Regions from separate parts of the Gracilibacillus caseinilyticus genome, predicted to be linked through region 1. Evidence: predicted binding sites of a transcription regulator. Region 1 holds the regulator's gene; each other region holds the start of a gene.
What was found. Region 1 encodes LexA, which represses DNA repair genes until DNA is damaged. Its sites were predicted from a motif close to CGAACATATGTTCG; they were not measured.
Positions count from the first base shown of each region.

Region 2: MUN88_RS12325 (YhjD family protein) is a predicted target of LexA. The motif match lies at 1,135-1,148, and genes of this name have one in related genera.
Region 3: MUN88_RS19020 (YhjD family protein) is a predicted target of LexA. The motif match lies at 1,588-1,601, and genes of this name have one in related genera.
Region 4: addB (helicase-exonuclease AddAB subunit AddB) is a predicted target of LexA. The motif match lies at 2,040-2,053, and genes of this name have one in related genera.

Region 1 is NZ_CP095072.1:3,606,311-3,609,528, reverse strand. It holds gene MUN88_RS17320 (endonuclease I family protein) at 1-299, opposite strand, end outside; gene MUN88_RS17315 (S8 family peptidase) at 401-1,393, opposite strand; gene lexA (transcriptional repressor LexA) at 1,730-2,350, opposite strand; gene MUN88_RS17305 (YneB family resolvase-like protein) at 2,614-3,218, shown strand, end outside.
Region 2 is NZ_CP095072.1:2,621,336-2,624,553, reverse strand. It holds gene MUN88_RS12330 (TVP38/TMEM64 family protein) at 1-162, opposite strand, end outside; gene MUN88_RS12325 (YhjD family protein) at 1,172-1,564, shown strand; gene MUN88_RS12320 (competence protein ComK) at 1,927-2,454, opposite strand; gene MUN88_RS12315 (DUF3939 domain-containing protein) at 2,649-3,104, shown strand.
Region 3 is NZ_CP095072.1:3,962,735-3,965,952, reverse strand. It holds partial or broken gene MUN88_RS19025 (IS256 family transposase) at 1-1,051, opposite strand, end outside; gene MUN88_RS19020 (YhjD family protein) at 1,232-1,531, opposite strand; gene MUN88_RS19015 (NAD(P)/FAD-dependent oxidoreductase) at 1,944-2,927, opposite strand; gene MUN88_RS19010 (NAD(P)/FAD-dependent oxidoreductase) at 3,207-3,218, shown strand, end outside.
Region 4 is NZ_CP095072.1:2,628,070-2,631,287, reverse strand. It holds gene addB (helicase-exonuclease AddAB subunit AddB) at 1-1,992, opposite strand, end outside; gene MUN88_RS12370 (hypothetical protein) at 2,098-2,484, opposite strand; gene MUN88_RS12365 (GNAT family N-acetyltransferase) at 2,573-3,118, opposite strand; gene MUN88_RS12360 (GrpB family protein) at 3,136-3,218, opposite strand, start outside.

The DNA.
Region 1 (3,218 bases):
CCTGAATAGATACTTTTTAAGTTCCCGTCCATATGGAGATCAATTGTAGAATAAAGATAATCACGCGTTTCAGAATTATAAGGAAGTTGATTTTCATGTGTACTTGTCGTTAATCTATTTAGTTGCTCATATAAGTTAGTTGGGTCTGCATCGTCAAAGTTAATGTATCGATAATATTCTTTGATAATGCGTAAATCTTCCTCTTCATCATAGTATTCTTTCGTATTTTTAATTTTCTTTTGATTAATTCTTAATTTCAGCAATGTGTTTTTTAATTTTTCACCTTCCAATTTGTTCATGATTTTCCCCTTTCTTTATGACATAAGAAATGGATAGAAAGATAGGTGCTTAATAGCAACCTACAAAAATGATGTTACAACGATGGGTGGAGAATGATTCTTTATTTCTTTGAAGTTTTATTCGTTTCGTTTACATTTGGAGCAATAATTCTATCTAGTTGGTCAACCAGATTAAGCAAAAGAAAGCCATTACCTTCAGCGCTATTTTGAAATTCAAGTGGTAGGGTACGTCTAACAAGTTGAGCATAAACTTCTGACTCAATAACAGATCTTTCAAACTCTTTTTCACTTAAATTAATGATTAAAGCTAAAGCACCTGCTACATGGGGAGCAGCCATAGATGTTCCTGATAGTTTAGCAAACTTACTATCTAAATAAGTTGATAAAATATCTACTCCTGGAGCTACAAGATCTACCTCATTATTAGTATTCGAAAATGGAGCAATCTGTAAGTTTAAGTCAACAGCACCTACACTAATGACCTCGTTATACGCTCCAGGATAAGCATATTCAGGAGTTTCCTCATTTCCATCTCCTTCATTTCCCGTAGCGACAACGACAGATATATCCTTACTGACTGCATTTTGAATGGCTTCATGCATTTCAGTGATATCATTAGGCCCACCCAAGGACATGGAAATAACTCGTGCCCGTACGTTGTTCGGACCGCGCCATTCAACTGCATAGTTTATCGCATTAATGATCCAGTCATACTCACCTGAACCTTCTCCAGTCAAAGCTTTTAGACTTAATATTTTAGCCTTTGGAGCAACACCCACAACCCCATCGCCATTAAGACTTGCTGCAATAGTTCCTGATACATGTGTTCCGTGACCGTTATTGTCTTCAAAGTTGTTTTGGTCTCCATTATAATCGCTTGTAAAATTTCGTCCGCCAATAATTTGATCTTTAAAGTCTGGATGATCTGACTCAATTCCAGTGTCTATCACTGCAACTACTATATCTTCTCCTTCAAAACCTTTTTCCCACAAGGCAGGGGCCTGTACTAGTTGAACGCCTTCTGGGGTCTCATTTTTGGAATCCTCAATCGATTGAATCGTATAAGGAATTAAGTGAACCTTATTTTGTACCATTTTATAATTCACTCCTTTAAAATTTACCCTCTCTATATAAGGTATGTAATTAGGTTGGAAAAGTTTACTAGATTTACTGATTTTAATATTGTTGTAATAATTTGGAGATAATAGGCTGTGATTGCTAGTTTAATTGTCCTGTGGGTGATAGTTGATGTGTCGGTATCCAATGTCTGCAATCGAAAGAAGGTTTTGTTATATATATTACCTATTTTGATAGACTTCAAACCAATCAAAGAAAAAATATAGGAATTTTTAACAAGTGAAAAGAAGGGGGGTGTATATCTTGGTGTAAAAAGCCTTTGGTAGTATCGCCAAAGGCTTTTTTTGAATCTATTATAAGCTGCGGTATAAGCCGACAACTCTACCAAGAATGCTAACATTATCGTAGATTAACGCATCCATTGTCGCGTTTTCAGGCTGCAGTCGAATATGATCCTTTTCCTTGAAGAAACGTTTTACCGTTGCTTCGCTTTCTTCTGTCATGGCAACTACGATATCCCCGTTTTCAGCTGTGTTTTGCTGTTTGACAATCACTTTGTCTCCATTGAGAATACCGGCTTCAATCATACTGTCCCCTTCAATAATCAATACGAACAACTGTTCACTTGCATGCATTTCATTATGTGGGATTGGGATGTATTCTTCAATATTTTCTACTGCTGTAATTGGAAGCCCTGCTGTTACTTTACCAATTACGGGAGCAAAGGTTGCTTCTGTCTTAGGGATTTCTAAATCGCCATCTTGTGGCAATACTTCAATTGCTCTTGGTTTCGTAGGATCTCTGCGAATATATCCTTTCTTCTCTAATCGCGCGAGATGTCCGTGTACCGTTGAGCTAGATGCTAGACCGACTGCCTCTCCAATCTCGCGAACAGAGGGTGGATATCCTTTTAACTCTACTTGTTCTTTAATATAAGCTAAAATCTCCTCTTGTCGCTTTGATAGATTTGTCATATTTCAATCTCCTAACACGTATTATTTATTAATCAAAGTATAGCATATATAGAATAGCATTACAAACATTCGTTCGAAAAAAGAGTTGACATGAACACTTGTTCGTGTATAATGAAATTACGAACAAAAGTTCTGGGAGGGATGCAAGTTGTTAAAAAATTTATCGAAAGTTGACATTTTTTATTTGATAGCATTTATACTAGGTATTGCATTTTTTTATTTTTCAGCAGTATCAAACTTGTAGAATTGTAGGTGTACGTTTTATGTCTAGAGCCATTATTTATTGTCGGGTAAGTACAAGTAAAGACACACAAGAGACTTCAATCAAACGGCAAAAGGAAGAATTGCGTTATTTTGCATCCCGATATGAGATGGAGGTTGTGCAAGTAATAGAAGAGAAACAGAGCGGTTATGAAATCGAAAGGGAAGGTGTCTTTACTCTCCTCGAAGCATTTCAAAACAACACAGCAGATACATTACTTATCCAAGATGAAACGAGATTAGGGCGAGGAAATACGAAGATCGCTTTACTGCATCAGCTACAACGGTTAGATGTATCCATCTTTTGCTTAGCACAGAATGGCGAATTGCAATTGTCAGAAGGAGATTCGATGGTATTACAAATCGTCTCGATTGTGGAAGAATATCAACTTAAATTACATAACGCTAAAATCAAACGAGGCATGAGAAAAGCTGTTGATAACGGATTTAATCCAGCGGAGAATCTGTCCAATCAACACCTTGCGAAAGGAAGAGAACGCAAACATTTTCCGATCGAAGAAGTGAAACGGCTGAGAAAAAATAATCTGACCTTTCATGAAATTGCATCTGTCTTACGAGGGATGGGATATAATGTTTCGAAAGCCAC
Region 2 (3,218 bases), 980 kb from region 1:
AAAAGCTTCTAAAAAGGGCAACAGCACACCCGGAAGCGGACCTAAACTTTCGTAACTCCGCAGCAAAAAATCAACCAATTGCCCAAATTCATGTGCTTCGATATATTCTTTTATTTGATCGACATTAATGTTATCAATATTACTAATATTGTATGTAAGCATCAGCGATTTAACTCCTTCAAACAACTAAAAATATAACTTATTATTATTTTAATATTTTTTTGCCAATTTTCCTAATTATTCACATAAAGCGAGACTTCCATAAGCGGTTTTTTGCTTATGGATAGCGAGACTTATCAGGGGGTTAGCGGTCGTTCCCCTTACCGATTAAACCTCTTCGCTTACGAACGCTTATCACCGTGGTAAAGCGAGACTTCCATAAGCGGTTTTTTGCTTATGAATAGCGAGACTTATCAGGGTATTAGCGGTCGTCCATCTTCCCGATTAAACCTCTTCGCTTACGAACGCTTATCACCGTGGTAAAGCGAGACTTCCATAAGCGGTTTTTTGCTTATGAATAGCGAGACTTATCAGGGTATTAGCGGTCGTCCATCTTCCCGATTAAACCTCTTCGCTTACGAACGCTTATCACCGTGGTAAAGCGAGACTTCCATAAGCGGTTTTTTGCTTATGAATAGCGAGACTTATCAGGGTATTAGCGGTCGTCCATCTTCCCGATTAAACCTCTTCGCTTACGAACGCTTATCACCGTGGTAAAGCGAGACTTCCATAAGCGGTTTTTTGCTTATGAATAGCGAGACTTATCAGGGTATTAGCGGTCGTCCATCTTCCCGAATAAACCTCTTCGCTTACGAACGCTTATCACCGTGGTAAAGCGAGACTTCCATAAGCGGTTTTTTGCTTATGGATAGCGAGACTTATCAGGGTATTAGCGGTCGTCCATCTTCCCGATTAAACCTCTTCGCTTACGAACGCTTATCACCGTGGTAAAGCGAGACTTCCATAAGCGGTTTTTTGCTTATGGATAGCGAGACTTATCAGGGTATTAGCGGTCGTTCTCCTTCTCAAATACCCTTATTTTCACTTACGAACCACGGCACCATAATGATTCCATGATTTTCTACCTGCATTTTTAACAATTTTGTTGCATTTTTTTAAAATCAAGCATATACTAGAACAAATGTTCCCTTTATGGAGGTGGAAATAGAAAATGAGATATTTAAACGAACACGAATGGAAATTAGCATCGCGTTTTCTGTTTTTATCAATGGCTTTAACTGTTATTAAACACGATTTAGAAAAAATGAACCAGCTTTCCCCTTTTAAAATAAACGAACCTTACATCGCGTTATTGAAAAAAATAGAAAAAAATGCAACAGAAGAAAGAAGAAAATTACGCAAAGAAATGTACAAGGAGAAGATTCAAGTCGTCTCTTTAGACAAAAACGATTCCTTTACCTCTTATTTGTTCACCTGTAAGGGTAAAGAAGAAAAACGCAACTATTTCAACCCTGCTATCCGAAAAAAAGTAGAGGTCATCTTAGAAGAATTAATGGCAAACGCCGCCTTACAATCTACCTCTCAAGAAAAAATAAAATTATAAATATAAGCAAAACCAGGCCTAAACCCGGCCCCCTAATTAATCTTAAGTATATACAGCTACCTATAATACGGATTATGTAAAGTAAACTATTTAGAGATGGTCATTTTGACGGATAGTATGTGCGTAGCATATCTCCGGAAATATGCCCCGCAGGACGCGGAGTGGTTGGCCGGAGCGGTATCCCAGCACAGGAATCATTTCAAAATTATCACTAAGCTTCTACTTTACATAATCCGTATCATCAAAACCCATTCTTTTATTTAATCTTCAGCACAATTTCTTCTTAATGATAGTGATTTTCTACTTTCTTCACCTATGAAAAGAACCGTTAAGTCTGGAGAGCAGTCTTAACGGTTCATCGATTAATGCTTATGCCATTTGGCTTCTGCCACGAATTGGGCAGACTCTAAAATCTGTTCCATTTTATTGCTTAATAAATAGCGGTATTGTGCGGTGCGATACAGTTGATTAATCATTGTCGCATACGAAACATCCAAAATCAGGTCACGCCCATTTTTGAAAACAATTCTTGTTAAATCATGATCGACTTTTTCCAACTCGAGCACATGAGAATGCGCAATCCAGGTACAGGCTTTTCTTTGGGGAGATTCAATCGGAAAAAAATACATACCACTGATCCGGTCAATAGCAATCGGCGGTTTATGCGTGATCTTACTTAACATCCGTGATCCTTCAATCAACCCTCGAAGACTGATGCCAAATTCTCTACACGTGTAATCCAGTACTTTCTGTGTACTCCAGGTCGTTTCATAATCATCTGCTTCATCATATTCAATCACCCTTGTAAAATATTGACCACCTTCCTCTTTTCCAACAATTGCGAGTGTCTTAGGACTGATTTCTCGTACTTTCTCCATTAACATTTCCATTTTTATTCCTCCTCTGGATTTGCATTCGCTTATAATGTAACAAGTTTTGATAAATTTGGATATGAAATGACAGTTTTTCGGCTAAAATAAAGTAATATTCTGTGTTCTTAGCTAAAATTTGCTATAATTTAACTAAAAGCAGCTATTCAGTGACCATTTTTTATACAATTTTCGCAAATAATGAGGTGATACGAATGTGGTTTAAGAAGAAGAAAAAAGACAAAGAAAAAACGTACCCGATTAAGGATATTTCCTTAGAAGAAGTACGTCATGCCATCCATGCATTCAGTAAAGAACTGCCAGCAGATATTCCATTAAAAATTGTCGCAAAAGACGATTTATCACTAGATTATTCGTTACTTGCTCCGTTCTTAAAGGGAATTCCCGAAAAGAACTACTACATGTCCAAGGAAACCTATGACTTGTTCGAGGAGGAGGAAAAACATATTGCACTAGCATTGGATCAGATCCAGCATGCTGTCGATCAATATATTGCGCAAACAAATGAATTGCCCGTCATCGATCATGATCCTTATCTTAAGGTAAATTTCTTCAAGCTGGAAAAATTAAAATTAATCGAGGAACGACCAGAAATGGATTTTTATATTACAGATCAGGAACAAATGGTAACCTCTGTAAAACCGACGTAAAACCGACGTAAAACAGTGGGATTTCTCGTCATTGGAGTGCCTTGTATTTTACTGCATATTTCGTCACAAAACAAAATATCCAAATATTTTTCGCATGACAAATGCGATATATTC
Region 3 (3,218 bases), 360 kb from region 1:
TTGCGATAGCTGGAGTGAACACTTTCTACAGCATTTGTTGTATACATGATTTAGCGAATCGCACTACCGTAGTCAAAAAGCTGTTCTACATGAGAGAGGTGACGTTTCCATACATCAATGGCTCCAGGATAAGAAGACCACTGTTGTTGAAAGGTTTCAAAAGCGCTGCGGCAAGCTTTTAGACTAGATGCTCCATACACTTTTCGCAAAGCAGCTGTGAAGGGTTTGTAGTCTTTGCTTGCTACATATTTAAGTGAATTTCGAATAAGGTAATACATCGTTGTACCGTAACCGCCGGAAAAATGGCACGAGCACCTTCTTCCAATCCACTTACGCCATCAATAGATAGAAAGAAGATATCTTCTACTCCTCTTGTTTTAATCTCATCGAAGATTTGCATCCATTTATGCTTACTTTCGGTTTCATTGAGCCATAAGCCTAGTATCTCTTTCTTGCCTTCCATGGTGTACCCAAGCATTGTATATACCGCGTATTTCTTCGTTTCGTAATCATTACGAACAGTTGCGTAAAGGCAATCCACAAAGACAAAAGGATAACAAGGTTGTAAGGGTCTTGTTTGCCATTCTTCTAATTCTGTCAACACATGATCCGTAATGTTAGATACCATTTCGTGAGACACAGAAAACCCATAAATATCTTCCGAGGAAATATCCCTCTGGGACATACCGCGGGCGTACATGGAAATTACTTTGTTTTCAATGGCGGAGACATCTCGTTGGCGTTTGGGAATGACTTGTGGTTCGAATGAGCCGTCACGATCTCTTGGCACTTCTAGTTCCACTTCTCCCGTTGATGTTTTGACGGTTTTCTTTCCGTATCCATTACGTCGGTTTGGAGTACTTTTGTGCCCTTTTTCATTGGAGGAATAACCTAAGTGATGGTCCATTTCGCCTTTTAACATCGTCTCAAACATAGGACCAAAAATGTCTTTTAATGCATGTTGCATATCTTCTACCGTCTCAGGTTGATACTGTTCGATAATCTTGTTAGCTAAATCTACGGAGTTAGGATCTCTTTTCGGTTTGCCCATTTTTAACACTCCTTTAGCTTTGTACTTATTATTCTAACAAATAAAAAACTGTGTGAGTAAGAAATCGTACGCATTTCTTACTTACACAGTTTATATTACACTCCCACTTATCCTATCTTCATTTCTACCTTCTCAAAATACTCTTTTAAAATGACCAACACTTTCTTACGAATAGCCGGCTTAAAATAATTTCTTTTTCTCTGCTTTCCCTTTGCAAAAATAAGTGTACTCCGTAAATGTATCTGTCTGGTTAGTTTCTAGCACATCGATCTTCTCTTGACTAATCCTTATCTTTGATTGCCGTCTTTCTTCAATGGCTTTCTTTTCGATACTTTCCAGTAACATAACGTAAGGTTCGTTGAGTTTGAATATTGACTGATTACGTAATTTCTCCAAGTTCTTTTGTATTACTTGTATGGCCAAAGATAAAAATAAATAACGCGATCCAAGTTGAAATTCTTCATTGCTCAAATATCGCATTGTTTTCACCTCACTATTTTTTTACTTCATTATATAATTCTTTTAAATATTTACCAAGAACATTCGTTCGTGTTGGTGCGAAGAAAAATACTGGTGGTGATTAAGATGCAATGAAGTCGTTTTATGATGAAACAGGAAGCGCAAATAAGATCGTACGATAAAACATAAAAATGTATTAGTTAGGCTTAGAGGACCTAATATGGATGAAGAAAAATACACCGAATATAAAAATGTATTAGAATTATCGAATTAAAAACAAAAGCACCTACCGAATAAGTAGATGCTTGAATTTTTGTGATACTGTATATGATACACTTTCAATAAAAATAATGTATTATTATATTTCGATCTTAAACACAAAAACGCTGATATATAGGTGTTTAGTGATATTTTTATAATTATAATTTTACCACTAAAACATGCTTGTTGAGTGTTTCGGTTGTACTCTTGCTTTTGGATCCATAAATGCTTTGGCATTGTTTACTGCAGTTGGGCCTTCACCAAATCCGGCAGCGATCAGGTTTACTTTACCTGGGTACGTACAAATATCACCTGCTGCGTAAATTCCAGGCACATTTGTTTCCATTTTTGAATTAACAACGATACTGTTTTTATCAATTTCCAGACCCCAGTTTTTAATTGGACCAAGTGAAGAAATGAAGCCGTAATTCACTAGTACGTGATCGACATCTAAAACAATCTCTTTATCACTTTTAACTTCCTTCAATCGAACTTGATCAATCTTGTTTTGTCCGATTAGGCTTTCTGGTACATAAGGTGTTAAAATATTCACATTGGAATTCATTAAATTTTCTACACTTGCTTCATGCGCCCGGAAAGTTTCACGTCGGTGAACCAAGGAAACTTCTTTCGCAATAGGTTCTAACATTAATGCCCAGTCTACCGCTGAATCTCCACCACCAAATAATACAACCCGCTGATCACGGAACTTATCCATATTATCAACGAAATAGTGCAGGTTTTTATCTTCAAATTGTTCCGCATTATCAATGGTAAGTTTTCGCGGCTGAAATGCGCCATTGCCGCCAGTGATAATGATCACTTTGGAGTAATGTTCTTCGGTAGGAGTAGTAATTCGAAAAGTTTCTTCATCTATACGTTCTACGTTCTCAACAGATTGGTCCAAGACAATTTCGGGTTTAAACATATCTGTTTGTTCTTTTAAGTTGTCAACGAGTTCTTGCGCACGAACTTTTGGGAAGCCCGCAATATCATATATATATTTCTCAGGATATAAGGCGCTGAGTTGCCCTCCAATCTGTGGAAGGCTTTCAATAATTTTGACAGAAGACTGTCTTAAACCACCGTAAAAGGCAGTGAATAATCCAACCGGACCTGCGCCGATAATGGTTATATCATACACTTCATTTGACATCATAGATTCCCCCTAATGCATACATCAATGACATTTATTTTAACACAATAGTGCAGATTATGTCATTATTGTAAGGTTTTAATTCACGATTTGTACAAATTGCTAAGTGAAATTTTTTTGTCTAAAAATCATACAAAAACAAAATAAGGGTTGAAAAATGTCGTAAAAAGGTCTAACATATACTATGGACTAATTAGTAATATAGTTGTATCATTGCGGATTAGTACGTGAAAAATATCACGAACTAAACAGAAAAATAATTAAATGGATGTGAGAAGCATGAATAACCCA
Region 4 (3,218 bases), 980 kb from region 1:
GATCCATAAATAATCCGCTGGCAAGGAAAAGGCTAAATAGACGTAGAACCAATCATCCAACAACTGACGTTTACTACCTTCCGCCAGCTTTAAACCATGTGTTTGTAACACAGATCGCTCTTCCTCTGTAATCAGTCCATCGCTACCTGGTTTCATTGGCCAGGTCCCTTCATTGACACCTAACAAGAAAGCTGTCTTAATACCGTGCATTCTCGATCTGTCAATTGAACCAACCACAACGTGATCAATACTTGGAGGCACATGTGAAAAACGCAGGGCATCGAACCCGGATTCTAATACATTTCGGAAGGTGGAAAGCGACATTTCCTCCTCGCCCGCTACTTCCGTTATTTCTTCCAGCAACTGAATGACCGCATCCCAGACCTGGTCCTGCTCACGGCCTTTCTCCACCCGTCCTTGTGCATCGAAATCTTCCCGCATTTGTTCTAATTGCGCAGGGGCACCGATCGATTCAAGCCATTCGAATAATGCAATTGTTTTTTGACGGATCGTTGGTAATGTCCGTAGCTTTGTGTCAATGTTCGTCAATGACTCGGCAATTTTATCCCGATAATGATTGATGCGTTTTTGCGCCACTAATTCCCGATCCGTCTGGGTAGATTGATCAAACCCTCTGAATCGCTGAAAAATCCAGTCTTTATCTGATAACCATCTGCTTCTGCCCCTGACACCATATTCCAGCACATAATTTTCCAACTCATCAATAGCTTCCTGATCCAGCCGGAATTCTCCCTCGCCTTGCGGAATAAAACCAGCTTTTAACAGACGAAAAACGGCATCGTAACGCCAATTCCCTTCCACAACATCTAATAACGAGCGAACGGTCTCAATGAGAGGGTGGTTCAGCATCGTACGCTTCTCGTCAACGAAAATCGGTATTTGATAATCTTGAAAAACGGTTGTAATTAAATCATGGTACACATCCGGTTCGCGTATTAAAATAGCCAAGTCACGATAACGATAGCCCTGATCTCTCACTAACCGTACTATTTCCTGAGCAGTCCCCTCCACCTCTGCACGCGGATGTACTGCTTCCGCAATCCGAATCGGCGCTTCACCAGAAAAAGGCTGTACAGGCCGGCTGTCAAAATGATGATCCAAATGAATAAAGGCATCTTTAGTCTCCGCATTCTGATCTGCATATTCTATCTCCACCGGGACTGATGCTTGTTCTGCCAGTTGTTGTAACTGATAATAGGTTTCTTTTGTTTGGTAAAATAAGTCTAACGGCGTCACTTCATTGTTCAGTTCCTCTAACGTTAACGTAACCGTCACATTTTTGGCTTTTTTGATCATTACCTCAATGACTAGTAATTCTTGTGGTGTAAACTGATGAAAACCGTCAATATAAACAGTCGTATTCTCAAGAAAATTCGTGTCTTCGAGTTTTTCTACTAACTGCTGCAGCTGATCCTCACTATCCATATAATGCCCTGCCAATGCATGCTGCAGGCTTTGATAAATGTATAATAAGTCATCTAATTTATGATGTAATGCCACTTCTCCGACAGTTTTATGCTGGAAACGATCCATTTCATCTAATTGTGCCGTAATAAGATCCGGTGTCACACAATATCGTTTAAATTCAGTGATCATTTCCTCTAACTGTTCGATAAAACCTTGCTTTTCGATTGCTTTTTGAAAGACTTTCCAATCGTCTGTCCGCTCCTCGACAATCTTTCTCAGCATCATTTGCATCCCGGTGGACGTAATATATTTCTTGGTTGCCCCACCTGTCAGCTGCATTACACGCCAAGCCAACCGTGAAAAGCTGTACACCTGCGCACGAATCGAACCATTTATGTCGTCACCATTTAAAAGCGCATATTCTTGCTGGAATGTCATTTGATCTGGAACTAAATAGATAATGGAAGGACCTTGGGGATCTTGCCTGAGTTCTTGTCTGATTTCTTGTAAACATTGCTCGCTTTTATTCACTGTCGCACTACCCATTAAAAATCGCAACAACAGAAAACACCTACTTTCCTACACGTCTGATATTCTAACACCCATTATAGCAAACGAATGTTCTGTGGTAAAGGAAAGTGATGAAAAAATTGCTATGTTATGATTAGGTTATATAATGGTGATGAGAAAGCTTAACAGAAAGGCCAATCCGGCAACAGGTGTCATCACCAGCTTTTCTTTTTTGCCAGGAGATACGAGGTTGGCAATCGTATTTATAGCGAGAAAACTGGTGATGATCCACATCAAGATAAGTGTGGGCATATCAAAAGTGGTAAGGAAAGAGGTATGATGCAAAACAACGGTCGCCATACCAAGTAAAAGAGCTGCGTTTACAATACTGACCAGACGAAATTTTCCAGGTAATACTTTGTTTTCTCCACCCATAGCATATTCACCTACTGGATAGCCAAGTATCAATAACATTTGAAAGATTGCTATCGCCACAAAAATAACAACTAGTATTAACGCTGCCAGTTGAATGTTGAAAGTTTCCACTTATCCCACACTTCTCACATATACATTCTTTTCACCATATGCCATATCATTCTTTTTTATTTACACAAGGAGCACGGATTAAATGGGATTAGGCTTTCTTCCATTCATCCGCCAACATGCCATAAATAACATGATCAACATAATGATCATATAACCATTCTGCCTGTCTGACGCTTCCTTCCTGGACAAATCCTAATTGTTCTGGGACTGCTCTGCTTTTTTGATTTTGTGCTGCAGCTCGAATATCTACTTTATTCATGTTCAGCTCGTTTATGGCATAGTCTGTTAACGCACCTGCCACTCGTGTCATAATGCCTTTTCCTTGATAATCCTCTCCAAGCCAGTAACCGATATAAGCTATTTTGTTGCTCCTGTCGAGATTATTGTAGCTCGCGGTTCCTACGATTTCATTTTGATAGACAATAAAAGTAGTAAGACTCTCTCCTTCCGCATAGCCCTTCAAGGAATTTCGGATAAATGCTTTGGTGTCTTCTAATTTTGTTGTGAAATCAAGCCATGGCAGCCATTCACGGAGATAATCGCGTGAACTTTCAGTTAAGGCAAATACTTTTTCGGCATCTTTTAATTCTATTAATTTTAAGGATAATTCTTCGTCTATTTTATGGTAAAACATAGATTACACCTCTTTTTCTATTGGAGATCTCTTATTATCCTATCTACAAATTTCTTTTTTTCCATTGTATACGAACGTTCATCATTAGGATATTTCCATG